One region of the Pseudoalteromonas sp. SR43-3 genome, then DNA from elsewhere that is predicted to be linked to it. Evidence: predicted binding sites of a transcription regulator. Region 1 holds the regulator's gene; the other holds the start of a gene.
What was found. Region 1 encodes NrdR, which represses ribonucleotide reductase genes. Its sites were predicted from a motif close to AAACACNANATNTNGTGTTT; they were not measured.
Positions count from the first base shown of each region.

Region 2: the regulator NrdR is predicted to act here: its motif matches at 2,832-2,851, upstream of nrdA (class 1a ribonucleoside-diphosphate reductase subunit alpha).

Region 1 is NZ_JACJEC010000026.1:20,162-28,060, reverse strand. Features, by position in the region: gene ribBA (bifunctional 3,4-dihydroxy-2-butanone-4-phosphate synthase/GTP cyclohydrolase II) at 1-1,020, opposite strand, end outside; gene H5088_RS18740 (riboflavin synthase) at 1,050-1,703, opposite strand; gene ribD (bifunctional diaminohydroxyphosphoribosylaminopyrimidine deaminase/5-amino-6-(5-phosphoribosylamino)uracil reductase RibD) at 1,720-2,853, opposite strand; gene nrdR (transcriptional regulator NrdR) at 2,856-3,305, opposite strand; gene glyA (serine hydroxymethyltransferase) at 3,720-4,976, opposite strand; gene thrC (threonine synthase) at 5,246-6,529, opposite strand; gene thrB (homoserine kinase) at 6,541-7,476, opposite strand; gene thrA (bifunctional aspartate kinase/homoserine dehydrogenase I) at 7,486-7,899, opposite strand, start outside.
Region 2 is NZ_JACJEC010000001.1:107,702-115,600, forward strand. Features, by position in the region: gene nrdB (class Ia ribonucleoside-diphosphate reductase subunit beta) at 1-364, opposite strand, end outside; gene nrdA (class 1a ribonucleoside-diphosphate reductase subunit alpha) at 430-2,712, opposite strand; gene H5088_RS00440 (HAD family hydrolase) at 3,121-3,801, opposite strand; gene ubiG (bifunctional 2-polyprenyl-6-hydroxyphenol methylase/3-demethylubiquinol 3-O-methyltransferase UbiG) at 3,801-4,511, opposite strand; gene gyrA (DNA topoisomerase (ATP-hydrolyzing) subunit A) at 4,688-7,387, shown strand; gene serC (3-phosphoserine/phosphohydroxythreonine transaminase) at 7,546-7,899, shown strand, end outside.

The sequences.
Region 1 (7,899 bases):
TCCAAGATCGGCAAGTATTTGCGAACCTACGCCAACAGTACGAGATGTACCTTTGAATTTACGTGGCGTAACGCTTTCGCCAGCATCAGCTGCTGCAAATGCTTTCACAGTTGCCTCTAACTCTTCAGTGCTTTCTTGCTTACCTAAAATAACTAAAGCACCTTCATTTTTAGCGATATAAGCCATTGCTTCAGAAAGGCCCCAGCTACGGTCAGCACTTCTGTCTGAAAGTAGAATATCGTTAAAGGTACTTTGCAAATGTACACGTACATTTGTCGGCTCTTGATCTTTTATATCGCCTTTGAGCAATACGTAATGTAATTGGCCGTCAATTGTGTCTTTGTAAGTAACTAAATCAAATTCACCATGAACAGTTGGTAACTTACATTTTGCTACTTGCTCAATTGTTGTTTCGTTTAAGTTGCGGTATTCGATTAAATCAGCAATGGTGCCAATTTTAATATCGTGCTCTTTCGCAAAAACTTCTAAATCAGGGCGACGTGCCATAGTGCCGTCAGCATTAAGTATTTCAACAATAACAGATGATGCTTCAAGTCCAGCTAAACGCGCTAAATCACAGCCAGCTTCAGTGTGTCCTGCGCGAGTTAATACGCCACCAGGTTGCGCCATAATAGGAAAAATATGTCCAGGCTGAACAATATCACTTGGGACTGCGCCTTTAGCTATAGCCGCTTGCACTGTACGCGCTCTATCTGCTGCTGAAATACCGGTTGTAACACCTTTTGATGCTTCTATCGACATTGTAAAGTTAGTCGAAAATGCTGCACCATTGTTTTTAACCATTAACGGTAAATCAAGTTGCTCGCAACGCTCTTGCGTCATGGTTAAACAAATTAAACCACGGCCATGGGTAGCCATGAAATTAATCGCTTCTGCGCTAATATGCTCAGCAGCTATTATTAAATCGCCTTCATTTTCTCTATCTTCATCATCCATTAAAATAACCATTTTACCGGCTTTAATATCGTCGATGATTTCTTGCGCACTGTGTAAATTCATAAATTTGCTCGTGTAAGTTGTCAGTTTCGTTATTTAATAAAACCCGCTTTAGCGAGTAAGCTCATCGAAATATCAGAGCCCGTTGGTTGCTCTGCACCCTTTATAAGGCGCTCTAAATAACGTGCAATTTGATCGACTTCTAAATTAACTTGGGTACCTACTTTAAAATGAGCAATTGTGGTTTGCTCACTCGTGTGTGGGACAATTGTTAATTTGAATTTATTACCCTCTACAGCGTTTACTGTCAGGCTTATACCATCAATACATACCGAACCTTTGTAAGGAATGTATTTCATTAAATTTTCGTCAGTTGTAAGCCAATATTCTGTTGCTCTGGCGTTTGCTGTAATACTTGTAATTGTTGCGATACCATCAACATGGCCAGACACTAAATGACCGCCTAAACGAGAAACAGGTTGCATGGCTTTTTCAAGATTCACCGTTTGTCCTAAAGCATAGTGAGCAAAACCGGTCAAACTAATCGTCTCATTAGATAAATCCGCACTAAAACCATCAATATGTTTATCAACTACAGTTAAGCAAACACCATTAGTTGCAATGCTGTCACCTAACTTTACGTCTGTCATATCAAGATCAGCACTTTGGATACGAATGGCTAAGTCGCCTTGTTTTTTTTGTAATAAAGCAATTTTGCCTGTGGCTTCTATTATCCCAGTAAACATAGCACTACTCTTTTTATTAAGTGATTTTAATGAGTTTTGACGCGGTGATACGTAAATCGTCACCAATACGCGCACATTCATTAAATGTTAAATCAACGGTGTTCTGCATACTCGTCAATTCAGGAAAATTAACTAAACTTTTTGCATCATGGCCCATTAGTTTAGGCGCTAAATAAAAAACAAACTCGTCAACTAAATTAAGCTCTGTCATTTTACCAGCAAGTGTTGCGCCAGCTTCAAGCCAAACATTATTAAACTGCAGTTGCCCAAGTTTTTCTAAAACGGCTTGTAAATCAACTTTACCGTTACTTTCACTAACTTCAATATGCTTTACAAAATGCGGCCATTGCAATGATTTATCAACCTTAGTCGTAAATATTATTACATCACTTTGGATTTCAAATAAAGCAAGGTCAGGTGTTAAACGGTTTTGAGAGTCAATTATAACACGCACGGGCTGGCGAAGCGGCAAATCAGTAGGCAGTGTGCAAGGCAGCTCACTTAGTCGCACATTAAGTTTAGCATCGTCTACTAGCACTGTATCGGCACCGGTTAAAATAGCGCAGCTTTTCGCTCGGTATAATTGTACGTCTTGTCGAGCAGCAGGACTTGTGATCCACTTACTTTGCCCATTTTTAAGCGCCGTTTTACCATCAATACTCGCTGCCATTTTGCAAATCACATAAGGTAAGCCTTGTTCCATACGCTTAAAAAAGCCAACGTTAAGTGCGCGAGCTTGTGATTCGAGTAACCCGTAAGCAACGTCAATACCCGCGTCGCTCAGTATTTTAAGGCCTTTGCCAGCAACTTGTGGATTTGTATCAACCATAGCAGCAATTACTTTTACCACACCGGCAGCTTTTAAGCCTTCGGCGCACGGTGGCGTACGGCCATAATGACTACACGGTTCAAGCGTTACATAAGCCGTTGCACCTTGTGCATTTTTTCCAGCGACAGCCAGTGCATTTACTTCTGCATGGCCTTGACCTGCTAATTGATGAAAACCCTCACCAATTATTTGATTATTTTTAACTAAAACACAGCCAACATTAGGGTTAGGTGTGGTAGTAAACCGGCCTTTTTTGGCAAGTTCTATGGCGCGTGCCATATACATTTCATCATGTTCAGTAAAAGGAACTTGGCTTTGCATTGTTACTCCCCTAAGCGGGCAATTTCTTCGCCAAATTCGCGTATATCTTCAAACGAGCGATAAACAGAGGCAAATCTTACATACGCTACTTTATCGAGCTTTTTGAGGGCTTCCATAATGCATTCACCAACCAAATGGCTTGAAATTTCTCGCTCGCCTGTAGCACGCAACTGCGATTTTATTATATTCACTACTTCGTCTACTTGCTCTGTGCTCACTGGGCGTTTTTCGAGTGCGCGATTTAAGCCATTTAATAATTTATCTTCGTTAAATGGTTCGCGGCTGCCGTCTTGTTTAATAACACGAGGCATAACCAGTTCAGCGCCTTCAAATGTAGTAAAGCGCTCATGGCAGTCGTTGCACTCACGGCGCCTTCGAACTTGGTGGCCTCCGCCGACTAGGCGAGAATCAATAACTTTAGTATCTTTTGCGGTACAAAATGGGCAATGCATAGCTTGGTACTTCCGTTTTAAAACAAAAAAGACCGCTAAATAGCGGTCTTTTATCTTAGCAAAAAATAGGGCCTGTTGACCTTTCAGGATTAAATTTGTTCTATCTATGGGTGATTTAATCGCGGCGCGAGGTTTGTAACCTAGTGGGCTAAGTAAAAACCGAGCAAAGCTTCCGCGTCCTGCTCACGCCCCTTACCTACATCCATGTAGGCAACAAAGAGTAAATCGCCCCTAGGACGAACCCGAGGGCAGTGCATGTTTGGCATTTATGCTGCGTTATCGCCTATTTGTGTGGAGTAACCACACTACATAGACTCTGCCTTGCCTAAAAACCAAACATGCTACTGCAAATTAAACCTCGAAAGATAAACAGGCCCCTAGCCTATGTGATCTAAATTACTGCTGCTTATGCAATTAAGCGTAAACAGGTAATTTTGCACAAATTGCTTTTACTTTTTCTTTAACTTGCGCCTGTACAGATTCATCAGTGATGTTATCTAGTACGTCACAAATCCAGCCAGCAAGCTCTTTTGATTCTTCTTCTTTGAAACCACGACGAGTGATTGCAGGAGAACCAATACGCAAACCAGATGTTACAAACGGAGAACGTGGATCGTTTGGCACTGAGTTTTTATTAACTGTGATGTTAGCGTTACCAAGGGCTGCGTCTGCATCTTTACCAGTAATATCTTTATCGATTAAATCGAGTAGGAATAAGTGGTTTTCAGTTTTGTCAGATACGATTTTGTAGCCGCGCTCTTGCATTACAGCAACCATTGCTTTTGCGTTTTTAACAACTTGTGTTTGGTATACTTTAAATTCTGGTTGAAGCGCTTCTTTAAATGCCACTGCTTTTGCTGCAATAACATGACATAAAGGACCACCTTGGCCACCAGGGAAAACTGCGCTGTTAAGCTTTTTATAGATTGCTTCATCGCCACATGCAGAGATAATTAAACCACCACGAGGACCAGCAAGTGTTTTATGCGTAGTTGTAGTTACAACATGTGCATGAGGAACTGGGCTTGGATAAACGCCTGCCGCAATTAAACCTGCAACGTGAGCCATATCAACAAACAGGTAAGCACCTACTTTGTCAGCAATTTCACGGAATTTAGCCCAATCAACAATACCTGAGTACGCTGAGAAACCACCAATAATCATTTTTGGTTTATGCTCAAGTGCTAGTGCTTCAACCTGTGCGTAATCAATTTCGCCCGTTGTTTCATCTAGTCCGTATTGAATTGCATTGTAAAGCTTACCAGAGAAGCTTACGTGTGATCCGTGAGTTAAGTGACCACCATGAGCTAAGCTCATACCAAGTACAGTGTCGCCTGCTTCTAATAGCGCTAGAAAAACAGCAGCATTAGCTTGCGAACCAGCATGTGGTTGTACGTTTGCGTAGTCAGAACCAAATAACTCGTTAGCACGGTCAATTGCTAATTGCTCAACAACATCAACGTGCTCACAACCGCCATAATAACGTTTGCCAGGGTAACCTTCTGCGTATTTATTTGTAAGCTGTGAACCCTGCGCTTCTAGTACGCGTGGGCTACAGTAGTTTTCTGAAGCGATTAGTTCAATGTGCTCTTCTTGGCGAGCAGTTTCTTTGTTTATCGCGTCAAATAACTCTGGATCAAAATCCGAAATATTCATGCTACGTTCTAACATTGGGGTCTCCTAGGGCAACGTGTATGGTGTTTTTTAGAGGCTTTATTGTACGCTTTAAACGACTCTTTGCCTACGCTCTTAAGTTGAGGATATTTAAACAGGGATTGAAACTATTTCACAGACTTTTTAAGATGATATTTTCTTATAAAACCATAACGATTTTAAATGAATGCTATTTCTTATATTTAATTAGTAAATACAACTCACTAGATTTAATAGCCTAAAGTTATAAAAAAAGGCGGCTTAACCGCCTTTTTGAATTAATTAACTTAGCCAAGTTTAGCAAGTATTTCTGTACGTAATGCGTCGTAATCGGCCTTTATATCGCTTGCTAGGCATGGTTTTGCTAGTGCGTCGCTAAGTGGTTTTGGCATACCTAATTCAATATTTAAAATACCCTCTACGCTTTCTTTAAACTTAGCAGGATGAGCGGTTGCTAAAAAGATACCCGCTGCACCAGGCGCTCGATTTTCAACAAGACCTTGGTACGCAATAGCAGTGTGAGGCTCTGCAACATAACCCGTTTGTTGAATTTTTTTCATCACCGATTGCGTGTCTTCCTCGTTTACGCTAGTTGAATAAAAGTTATCGTAGCTAAACCAGTTATTATCTAACATTGTTTGCACACGCGGCCAGTTGTTTGGCTTACTTACATCCATTGCATTTGAAAGCGACTCAAGTGTTGTGTTTGGCGTCCAGGTTTTATCAAGCATAAAGCGCGGCACAGTATCATTTTGGTTGGTTGTTGCACTTAATTTACCTACAGGTAAGCCAATAACCGCACCAATCATTGCAGCACATACATTACCAAAGTTGCCACTTGGCACTGATATATGCGCTGTTGCGCGTTTTTCTTTTGGTAGTTGTGCAATGGCCTCAAAGTAATAACAAACCTGAGCAACTAAACGGCTAATATTAATTGAATTAGCAGAATTAAGCCCAAGTGTTGATTTAACTTCTTCATCTAAAAAGGCATTTTTAACCAACTCTTGGCAATCATCAAAACTGCCATCAACTGCATAACAATGAATATTGTTACCTAACGTAGTAAATAGCTTTTGCTGAGCAAGTGAAATTTTGCCTTTAGGATATAAGATGACAACATCGATATTCGGCTTGTTATAAAAAGCATGTGCAACGGCTGCACCAGTATCGCCCGATGTTGCGGTTAAAATAGTTACTTTTTCATCTTTATTAAATTGCGCTAAACACTCAGCCATAAAGCGACCACCAAAGTCTTTAAACGCAAGCGTAGGACCATGAAACAACTCTAAGCAGTACGTATTCTCTTCAACTTCCACCAGCTTAACTGGAAAGTTAAATGCATTTTTAACCATTTGTGCCACAGTCTCGCTTGGCAGCTCATCACCAATTAGGTGAGATAATATTTTGCCACTGCGTGTAACAAAGTCCATATCAAGCAATGCATCAACATCGGACAGTGGGGCAAGGGATTCAGGGAAAAACACACCTTGATTACGACCCAAACCTGTTTTTACGGCTTCAACGAACGACACTTTTTGTGAGCTATCTTTTAAATTATGTAATTGCATGACTACCTATCCTATAAAACTGTTAATTGACGCGTGCCGTCGTTATCTAATTTACAAATGTGGCAAAAGCCTTGCTCGTTAATGTAATTTGCCTCTAACCACTGCGCGCATTGCTGTGCAGCTTCAAGTGTTTTACATACACTAAACAAGGTGGGTCCTGCGCCCGAAATACTCACTATTTCAGCGCCCAACGCTGGTAAGCTTGCTTTGGCTTCACTAAAACCTTTAATAAGCGGTGCGCGGTAAGGTTCTGCTATTTCATCTTTCATTATGCTCAGTGCATCGTCAAAACGATTAGTTAACAGCAAGCTACTAAATGCCGACAAACGCTGTGCAAACTCAACACTTGCATGCATGCTCAACTCTTTTGGTAAAACCGAGCGCGCTTTTGCAGTGTTGAGTGAAAAACCAGGGAACGCAGCAACGTAGTACCAATTTTCATCAACAGGCAGTGCAATCGATTTATCAGGGATTAAATCACCTGTTAATTGCAAACCACCTAAATAGCATGGCGTGATGTTGTCGTAATGACGACCACCGCTCACTACAGCTTCAAAGTCAGCCATAAGCTCAATAAGCTCAACCTGACTTAAGTTAGTTTGTGCAAACTTATCAAGGGCAGCAAAGGTAGCCACGACCGAGCATGCACTAGAACCAAGTCCAGATCCAATTGGTAAATTCTTTTTAAGCTCGAGCTTTACGCTTGGCATATCAGGCGCGACATGCGCTCTAAAATGTACTAAACACTGGTACGCTAAGTTTTCATTCGCATCACTTGGTAACTTGTGAGCGTAGTCGCCAGTACAAATAAATTCGTCACTTGGTGCTGCACTTACAACAGCTACATCGCCTAATAAACTACCATCGATTGGCGCAAGCGCTGCGCCAAGTGCATCAAAACCCACTGCAAAATTACCAATAGACGCCGGAGCATATACTTCAATCATAACGAGCTCCTAGCGCGATAGTGTTTTTAAAATATCAGCAAATACACCCGCTGCTGTTACTTCAGAGCCGGCACCATAACCACGAATTACAAACGGACGTGGCTGGTAGTATTGGCTTAAAATAGCAAGCGCGTTTTCGCCATCGCGAATTACATTAAGCGCATGCTTTTCATCAACAGCCTCAATACCTACTTTACAGTGACCTTCTTTAATTGTACCTACATAACGAAGTACCTTTCCTTCGCTCGCAGCACTTTGAATGCGGTCATTAAAATCAGCATCTAGGCTTGGTAGTTTTGCCATAAACTCATCAACGCTATCACCTTGTGCAAAACCTTGTGGTAATACTGACTCAACTTCAATATCGCTTAGTTCCAACTTCATACCGGCTTCGCGAGCAATGATCAGTAACTTACGTGCTAC
Region 2 (7,899 bases), on a different contig from region 1:
AGCGGCTGTGAATTGTTTCACTGAACGCCCACGTTTCTATCCATGTTTCAAGCTCTGGTAGCGATACAATTGGAAGTAGAGCCACGTTTGGCGAACGACCTTGTACACTATCAAGCAGTGTTTGGTATTTTAAGTTGCTTAAAAATATATGCTTTTCGTGATCTGGTAATGCTTGAAAGTCTAAACGGTCTTTACTTACATCTACTTCCTCAGGACGCCAAAAGAAAGACAGTTGCTTTTCAATTAACTTTTCAAAAATTGGGTATTTTTGTTGGTCGTAACGAGATACGTTTACAGTTTGGCCAAAAAACATTGGCTCTTGCATTTGGTTATTATGGTTTCGGCTAAAAGTAGTATAAGACATGTTTATCACTCAAAAAACTATCAGAAAAAGCGGGCTAAATGCCCGCTTAAAATAAAAATCAGCAGTTATATTTTACACGCGCCGCCTTCACAATCGTCATCTTCCACTTCTGGAGCATCTTCTTGTGAATCTGAGGCGCCGTCGCGAGTATTGTGGTAATACAAGGTTTTAACACCTAGTTTGTACGCGCTTAGTAAGTCTTTTAATAAGACTTGCATAGGTACTTTACCGCCTTCGAACTTGTTTGGATCATAATTTGTATTTGCAGAAATTGTTTGGTCAACAAATTTTTGCATTATGCCAACAAGTTGTAGATAACCATCGTTTGATGGAATGTCCCATAGTAGCTCGTACTGATCTTTTAAACGCTCATACTCAGGAACAACTTGTTTTAAAATACCGTCTTTACTTGCTTTAACGCTAATATGTCCACGTGGTGGCTCAATACCGTTAGTTGCGTTAGAGATTTGCGACGATGTTTCTGATGGCATTAATGCACTTAGTGTTGAGTTACGCATACCGTGCTCTTTAATACTTGCACGTAGTGTATCCCAATCAAGATGAAGTGGCTCATCACAAATTTTATCTAAATCACGTTTGTACGTATCTGTTGGCATAATACCTTGTGAATACGTTGTCTCGTTAAACTTAGGACATGCGCCACGTTCTTTAGCAAGCTCGTTTGATGCTTTCATCAAGTAATATTGAATGGCTTCAAAGGTTTTATGCGTTAATGCATTAGCGCTGCCATCAGAATAACGCTTACCGTTTTTAGCTAGGTAGTATGCGTAGTTAATTACGCCTATTCCTAGTGTACGACGACCCATAGTTGCATTTTTAGCAGCCGGTACAGGGTAGTCTTGGAAATCAAGTAAGTTATCAAGTGCGCGTACTGCAAGTTCAGCTAGCTCTTCAAGCTCATCAAGTGACTCTATTGCACCTAGGTTAAACGCAGAAAGTGTACAAAGGGCGATTTCGCCTTCTTCGTCATTTACGTTATTAAGTGGCTTAGTTGGCAATGCAATTTCTAAACATAAGTTAGATTGGCGAATTGGCGCAACTTTAGAAATAAATGGGCTGTGTGTATTACAGTGATCCACATTTTGTAAATAAATACGACCAGTACTTGCACGCTCTTGCGCAAACATTGAGAAAAGCTCAATGGCTTTAATGCGTTTTTTACGAATAGACTCGTCTTGTTCGTATTTAACGTAAAGTGCGTCAAACTCAGCTTGGTCTTCAAAAAATGCATCATAAAGGCCAGGCACATCTGATGGGCTAAATAACGTAATGTAGTCGTCTTTAATTAAACGAGAGTACATTAATTTATTAAACTGTACGCCGTAATCTAGGTGGCGAACGCGATTGTCGTCTACACCACGGTTATTTTTAAGTACAAGTAGGTTCTCTACTTCTAAATGCCAAAGCGGGTAGAATAATGTTGCTGCGCCGCCACGTACACCACCTTGTGAACAACTTTTAACCGCTGTTTGAAAGTGCTTATAAAAAGGGATACAACCTGTGTGATACGCTTCGCCGTTACGAATATGGCTACCTAGCGCACGTATTCTACCTGCGTTAATACCAATTCCCGCACGTTGTGAAACGTATTTAACAATAGCTGACGACGTTGCATTGATTGAATCAAGGCTGTCGCCACATTCAATCAATACACATGAGCTAAACTGGCGAGTAGGCGTACGTACACCCGACATAATTGGCGTTGGTAGAGATATTTTAAATAAAGATACTGCATCGTAAAAACGTTTAATGTAATCAGTACGTGTTTCACGTGGGTAATCTGAAAATAAGCTTGCTGCAACTAAAATATATAAAAACTGTGCACTTTCGTATATTTCACCCGATACACGGTTTTGAACGAGATACTTACCTTCAAGTTGCTTTACAGCAGCGTAGCTAAAGTTAAGATCGCGAGAATGATCAAGGTATGCATCAAGCTCATCTAACTCTTGCTCTGTGTAATCTACTAGTAAATGAGCATCATAGCGTTTATCGCCAACCATTTTTGTTACGTGGTCAAATAAACGTGGTGGCTCAAATTGACCGTACGCTTTTTTACGTAAATGGAATACAGCTAAACGTGCAGCTAAGTATTGGTAATCAGGCGATTCTTTTGAAATCTGATCCGCTGCTGCTTTAATGATGGTTTCGTGAATGTCTTTAGTACGAATACCGTCGTAAAACTGAATGTGCGACTTTAATTCAACTTGCGAAACCGAAACGTTATTTAAACCTTCGGCGGCCCACTCAATAACGCGATGGATCTTATCCAGATCAAGAGGCTCTTTACGCCCGTCACGTTTGCTTACAGATAACTGTTGGTTCATTTGCCTGTATTCCTTGGGAATTATGTATTTTGACCAATGCTTTATACCTCGCCGGGGCAAGGTATATACTCATTTATTATAAGTTTCGCCATATTTGCGAATTTAATTGAATAACATTTGGCCACAATATCTGGTGTTGTTCAATTTAGAGATCACAAGATAGTGTGGTCTGAGTTGTTTTGCAAGGGACATAATTGCCCCTATTTGTGGATAACTTCGGGATAACGTATTTGTGTTAGTAGACACTCACCTTCGAACAATCATTTAAGTTGAAATATGCAAAAATCAACTAATGATCTGCTAAATTTACGCATTTTAAAAATAAATTTTGACTGCTTTTTTTATCAGCAAGCTTTGCGTAAAAACTAACACAATCACAATATATAGTGTTTATTAATTAACATGGCACTATATATGGTTAAAACCATCAATTGGGCTTTGCCAGTTAAAATCAGCATTCCAGCTGTTGGCTTCATCAATACTTGGTATGTAACCCCAAAGTGCCGTTGCTGTGCGCATACCTGCGGCTTTGCCTGCTTGTATGTCTCGCTGTGCATCACCAATGTACAAACAGCGTTTTGGTTGCACTCCCATAAGCTTTGCACAGTGTAGCAGCGGTAAAGGGGATGGCTTAGCTTCAGCTAAGGTGTCGCCACTTATTACTACACTAGCATTTTTCAATGCGGGAATTGCTGCCACTAAAGGATCAGTTAAAAACCCTGGTTTGTTAGTCATGATCCCCCATTTGATCTTTTTCTGATCAAGGGCAATAAGCAACGATTCAACACCGCTGAAGCAATGTGTTTGATTTGCTATGTTTGCAGCGTATTCGTCAACTAATTGCTTAATAAGCTCGCTTTGAGGTTGTGTGTCCCATAACTCTTTAAAACCAGCCTCTAATAATGCGCCTGCGCCGTTAGATGCCGCAGGACGGTATACATCACTACTAACAGGCTCTATTTTATTATTAATGAGAACTGCATTTAAAGCCGCACCTAAATCATCAGCGGTGTCGAGTAGAGTGCCGTCTAAATCAAATAAAAATGCATCGTACTCAATAAGGGGGAGGGGGGCTTGAGAGTTAGCCATTAAGCTAACTTCTCGAAGTACAGTATGTAATTTACGCTAACGTCACTATTGAGCGTATATTGCTTTGATAGTGGGTTATAAGAAAGGCCTGTACTTGCACGAACTTTTAAACCCGCTTGCTCTGCCCATGTAATAAGCTGTGCAGGTTTTATAAACTTTTTATGGTCGTGTGTACCTTCAGGCACCATTTTTAAAAGCTTTTCAGCACCAACAATAGCGTATAAATATGCTTTAGGTGTTTTGTTCAGGGTTGAAAAAAACACGTCTGCGCCTGGTTTGGCAAGTGCAGCTACGGCATGAATGATAGATGCTGGGTCGGGAACGTGCTCAAGCATTTCCATACAGGTTATTACATCAAAGCGCTCTGGGTGTTGCGATGCAAACTCTTCTGCTGGCACTTTTATGTAATCTACATTTACGCCAGTTTCTAAACTGTGCAACTTAGCAACAGTTAAAGGCTCTTGCCCCATATCGATGCCAGTTACTTTTGCGCCCATGCGCGCCATGCTTTGGCTTAAAATACCGCCACCACAGCCAACATCGAGTGTTTCTTTATCGAATAAGCCTTGCGTTTTGTTTGCTATAAAGTCTAAACGTAACGGGTTAATTTCGTGAAGAGGTTTGAATTCTCCGTCTAGGTCCCACCAACGCTCGGCGATGGCTTCAAATTTTGCTATTTCTGCGTGATCTACATTTTGATGTTCGGTCATAAAATACTTCCTCGTCAATCTGAGGCCATTATATAGGGCTAAATTGATAAATCGCAAAGTTTTGCGCCTGTAAATTAAAATTAATTGTGATAGCATGGCTGTTAGAAATAATAACAATACTCTTAATACCCAATACCGGGTTGTTGAGAGCTGATACTGAAGGAATGTGATATCAAATGACTGATCTCGCCAATGAAATTCTGCCAGTCAATATTGAAGACGAGTTAAAAAACTCCTACTTAGATTACGCAATGAGCGTAATTGTAGGACGTGCATTACCAGACGTACGTGACGGCTTAAAACCTGTTCATCGCCGCGTTTTGTTTGCAATGAACGAGCTTAGTAATGACTGGAACAAGCCTTACAAAAAATCGGCCCGTGTGGTCGGTGACGTAATCGGTAAATACCACCCTCACGGCGACAGTGCAGTTTATGACACGATAGTTCGTATGGCTCAGCCATTCTCACTGCGTTATATGCTAGTAGATGGCCAAGGTAACTTCGGTTCGGTTGATGGTGATTCAGCAGCGGCAATGCGTTATACAGAAGTACGTATGGCTAAAATGTCGCATGAGTTATTAGCCGATCTTGAAAAAGAAACGGTTGATTTCGTTCCTAACTACGATGGCACTGAGTTCATCCCTGATGTTTTACCAACGAAAGTTCCTAATTTATTAGTGAATGGTTCGTCAGGTATTGCAGTAGGTATGGCTACAAATATACCACCACATAACTTAACTGAAGTTGTAAATGGTTGTTTGGCACTTATTCAAAATCCAGATTTAACTATTTTAGAGTTAATGGATTATATTCCTGGTCCTGATTTCCCAACGGCTGCAATTATCAACGGTAAGAAGGGTATTGAACAAGCCTACTTAACTGGCCGTGGTAAAGTGTACATGCGTGCACGCGCCGACATCGAAACCGATGAAAAAACAGGCCGTGAAACAATCATCGTTCACGAAATTCCTTATCAAGTTAATAAAGCTCGTTTAATTGAAAAAATTGCTGAGCTGGTTAAAGATAAGAAAATTGAAGGTATTAGTGCGCTACGTGATGAATCAGATAAAGACGGTATGCGTATCGTTATTGAAATCAAACGTGGTGACGTAGGCGAAGTTATTTTAAACAACTTGTATTCACAAACTCAGTTACAAACTGTGTTTGGTATGAATATGGTTGCGCTAATTAATAACCAACCTAAATGTTTCAATTTAAAAGAAATGTTAGAAGAGTTTATTATTCACCGTCGTGAAGTAGTAACTCGTCGTACAGTATTTGATTTACGCAAAGCCCGTGACCGTGCACACACGCTTGAAGGCTTAGCGATTGCGCTTGCGAACATTGACCCAATTATCGAACTTATTCGTAAATCCCCTACACCTGCTGAAGCTAAAATTGCTTTAACAGCGCGTCCGTGGGAATTAGGTAATGTACAAGGTATGCTTGAAAAAGCAGGTGAAGACAATGTTGCTCGTCCAGATTGGTTAGCAAGCGAACTTGGTATTCGCGATGGTCAATATTATATCTCTGAGCAACAAGCTCAAGCAATTCTTGATTTGCGTTTACATAAGCTAACAGGTCTTGAACACGAAAAAATCTTGACCGAATACCAAGCGTTATTAGAACTAATTGCTGAACTACTTTATATTTTGGCAACTCCTGAGCGTTTAATGGAAGTTATACGTGACGAGCTAGTTGAAATTAAAGAGCAATATGGTGATGAGCGTCGCACTGAAATTAATGCAGCTGCTCACGATATCAGCCTTGAAGACTTAATTACCGAAGAAAACGTAGTAGTAACGCTTTCTCACGAAGGTTATGTGAAGTATCAAGCATTGTCTGATTACGAAGCACAGCGTCGTGGTGGTAAAGGTAAGTCAGCAACGAAGATGAAAGATGAAGATTTCATCGAACGTCTATTAGTTGCAAATACACACGATACTATATTGTGTTTCTCTACGGCCGGTCGTTTATATTGGCTTAAAGTATATCAGTTACCACTAGCGAGTCGTGCAGCGCGCGGTAAGCCAATTGTTAACTTGTTACCACTTGAAGCTGATGAACGTATTACTGCTATATTGCCAGTACGCGAGTACGCAGAAGATAAATACATCTTTATGGCAACAGCATTTGGTACAGTTAAGAAAACACCATTAACGGCTTACAGTCGTCAACGTGCAAGCGGTATTATTGCTGTTAACTTAAATGATGGCGATAGCCTGATTGGTGTTGATATTACCGATGGTAGCAACGAAATTATGTTGTTCACTGATGCAGGTAAAGTTGTACGCTTTAAAGAAGCTGAAGAAACAACAGTTGTTGATGAAAACGGTAACCCAGTATTAGACGAAGAAGGTAACCCTGAGATTCGTTTCAAAGGTGTTCGCCCAATGGGTCGTACTGCTACAGGTGTTCGTGGTATTAAAATGGCCGATGATCAACGCGTAGTATCGTTAATTGTACCAAAAACTGACGGTGCTATTTTAACGGTAACTGAAAATGGTTACGGTAAGCGTACACAACTAGAAGATTACCCATCTAAGAGCCGTGCAACACAGGGTGTTGTATCTATCAAGGTGAGTGAGCGTAACGGTGCTGTTGTTGGCGCTGTACAAGTTGATGATAACGACGAAATCATGATTATTTCAAATCGTGGTACCTTAGTACGTACTCGCGTTAATGAAGTTTCTACGGTTGGACGTAACACCCAAGGTGTTATTTTGATCAGAACTATTGACGAAGAGCAAGTAGTTGGTTTACAACGTATAGAAGAGATTGAAGTTACAGAAAGTGACTTGATTGATATTGAAGACGTTGAAACTGTAGATACGGTTATTGATGAAGTAGCGGATGATAATCCTCCTTCAGAATAATTGATATTGAAAAAGCGGCCTTGGCCGCTTTTTTTAATGTTGTTGAAAAAAATTAATAGGGTGTGAAGTTATATTCATTCACTAAAACTCAAAGGTTTAGTGGGTGGGTATTGAGCATTCATGCTAAGTAGTTAAATTACTGGAATGAGGCAAAGGTAATGAGTAAATATAATTTTTGTGCGGGGCCAGCTATGCTTCCGCAAGCGGTTATGAAAAAAGCACAAAAAGAGTTTCTAGATTGGCAAGATTTAGGTGTGTCTGTGATGGAAATAAGCCATCGTAGCAAAGAGTTTTTAGCCCTTACAGCTAAATGTGAAGCCAGCCTTCGTCGCCTAATGAATATCAGTGATGAATTTGAAGTGCTGTTTATGCATGGTGGTGGTCGTGGTCAGTTTAGTGCTGTGCCATTAAATTTACACCAAGAAGGCAAAGCTGCGGTTTATTGCGAAAACGGCGTGTGGTCAAAAAGTGCAACAGACGAGGCCAACAAGTTTACTCAAGCAACCTCTATT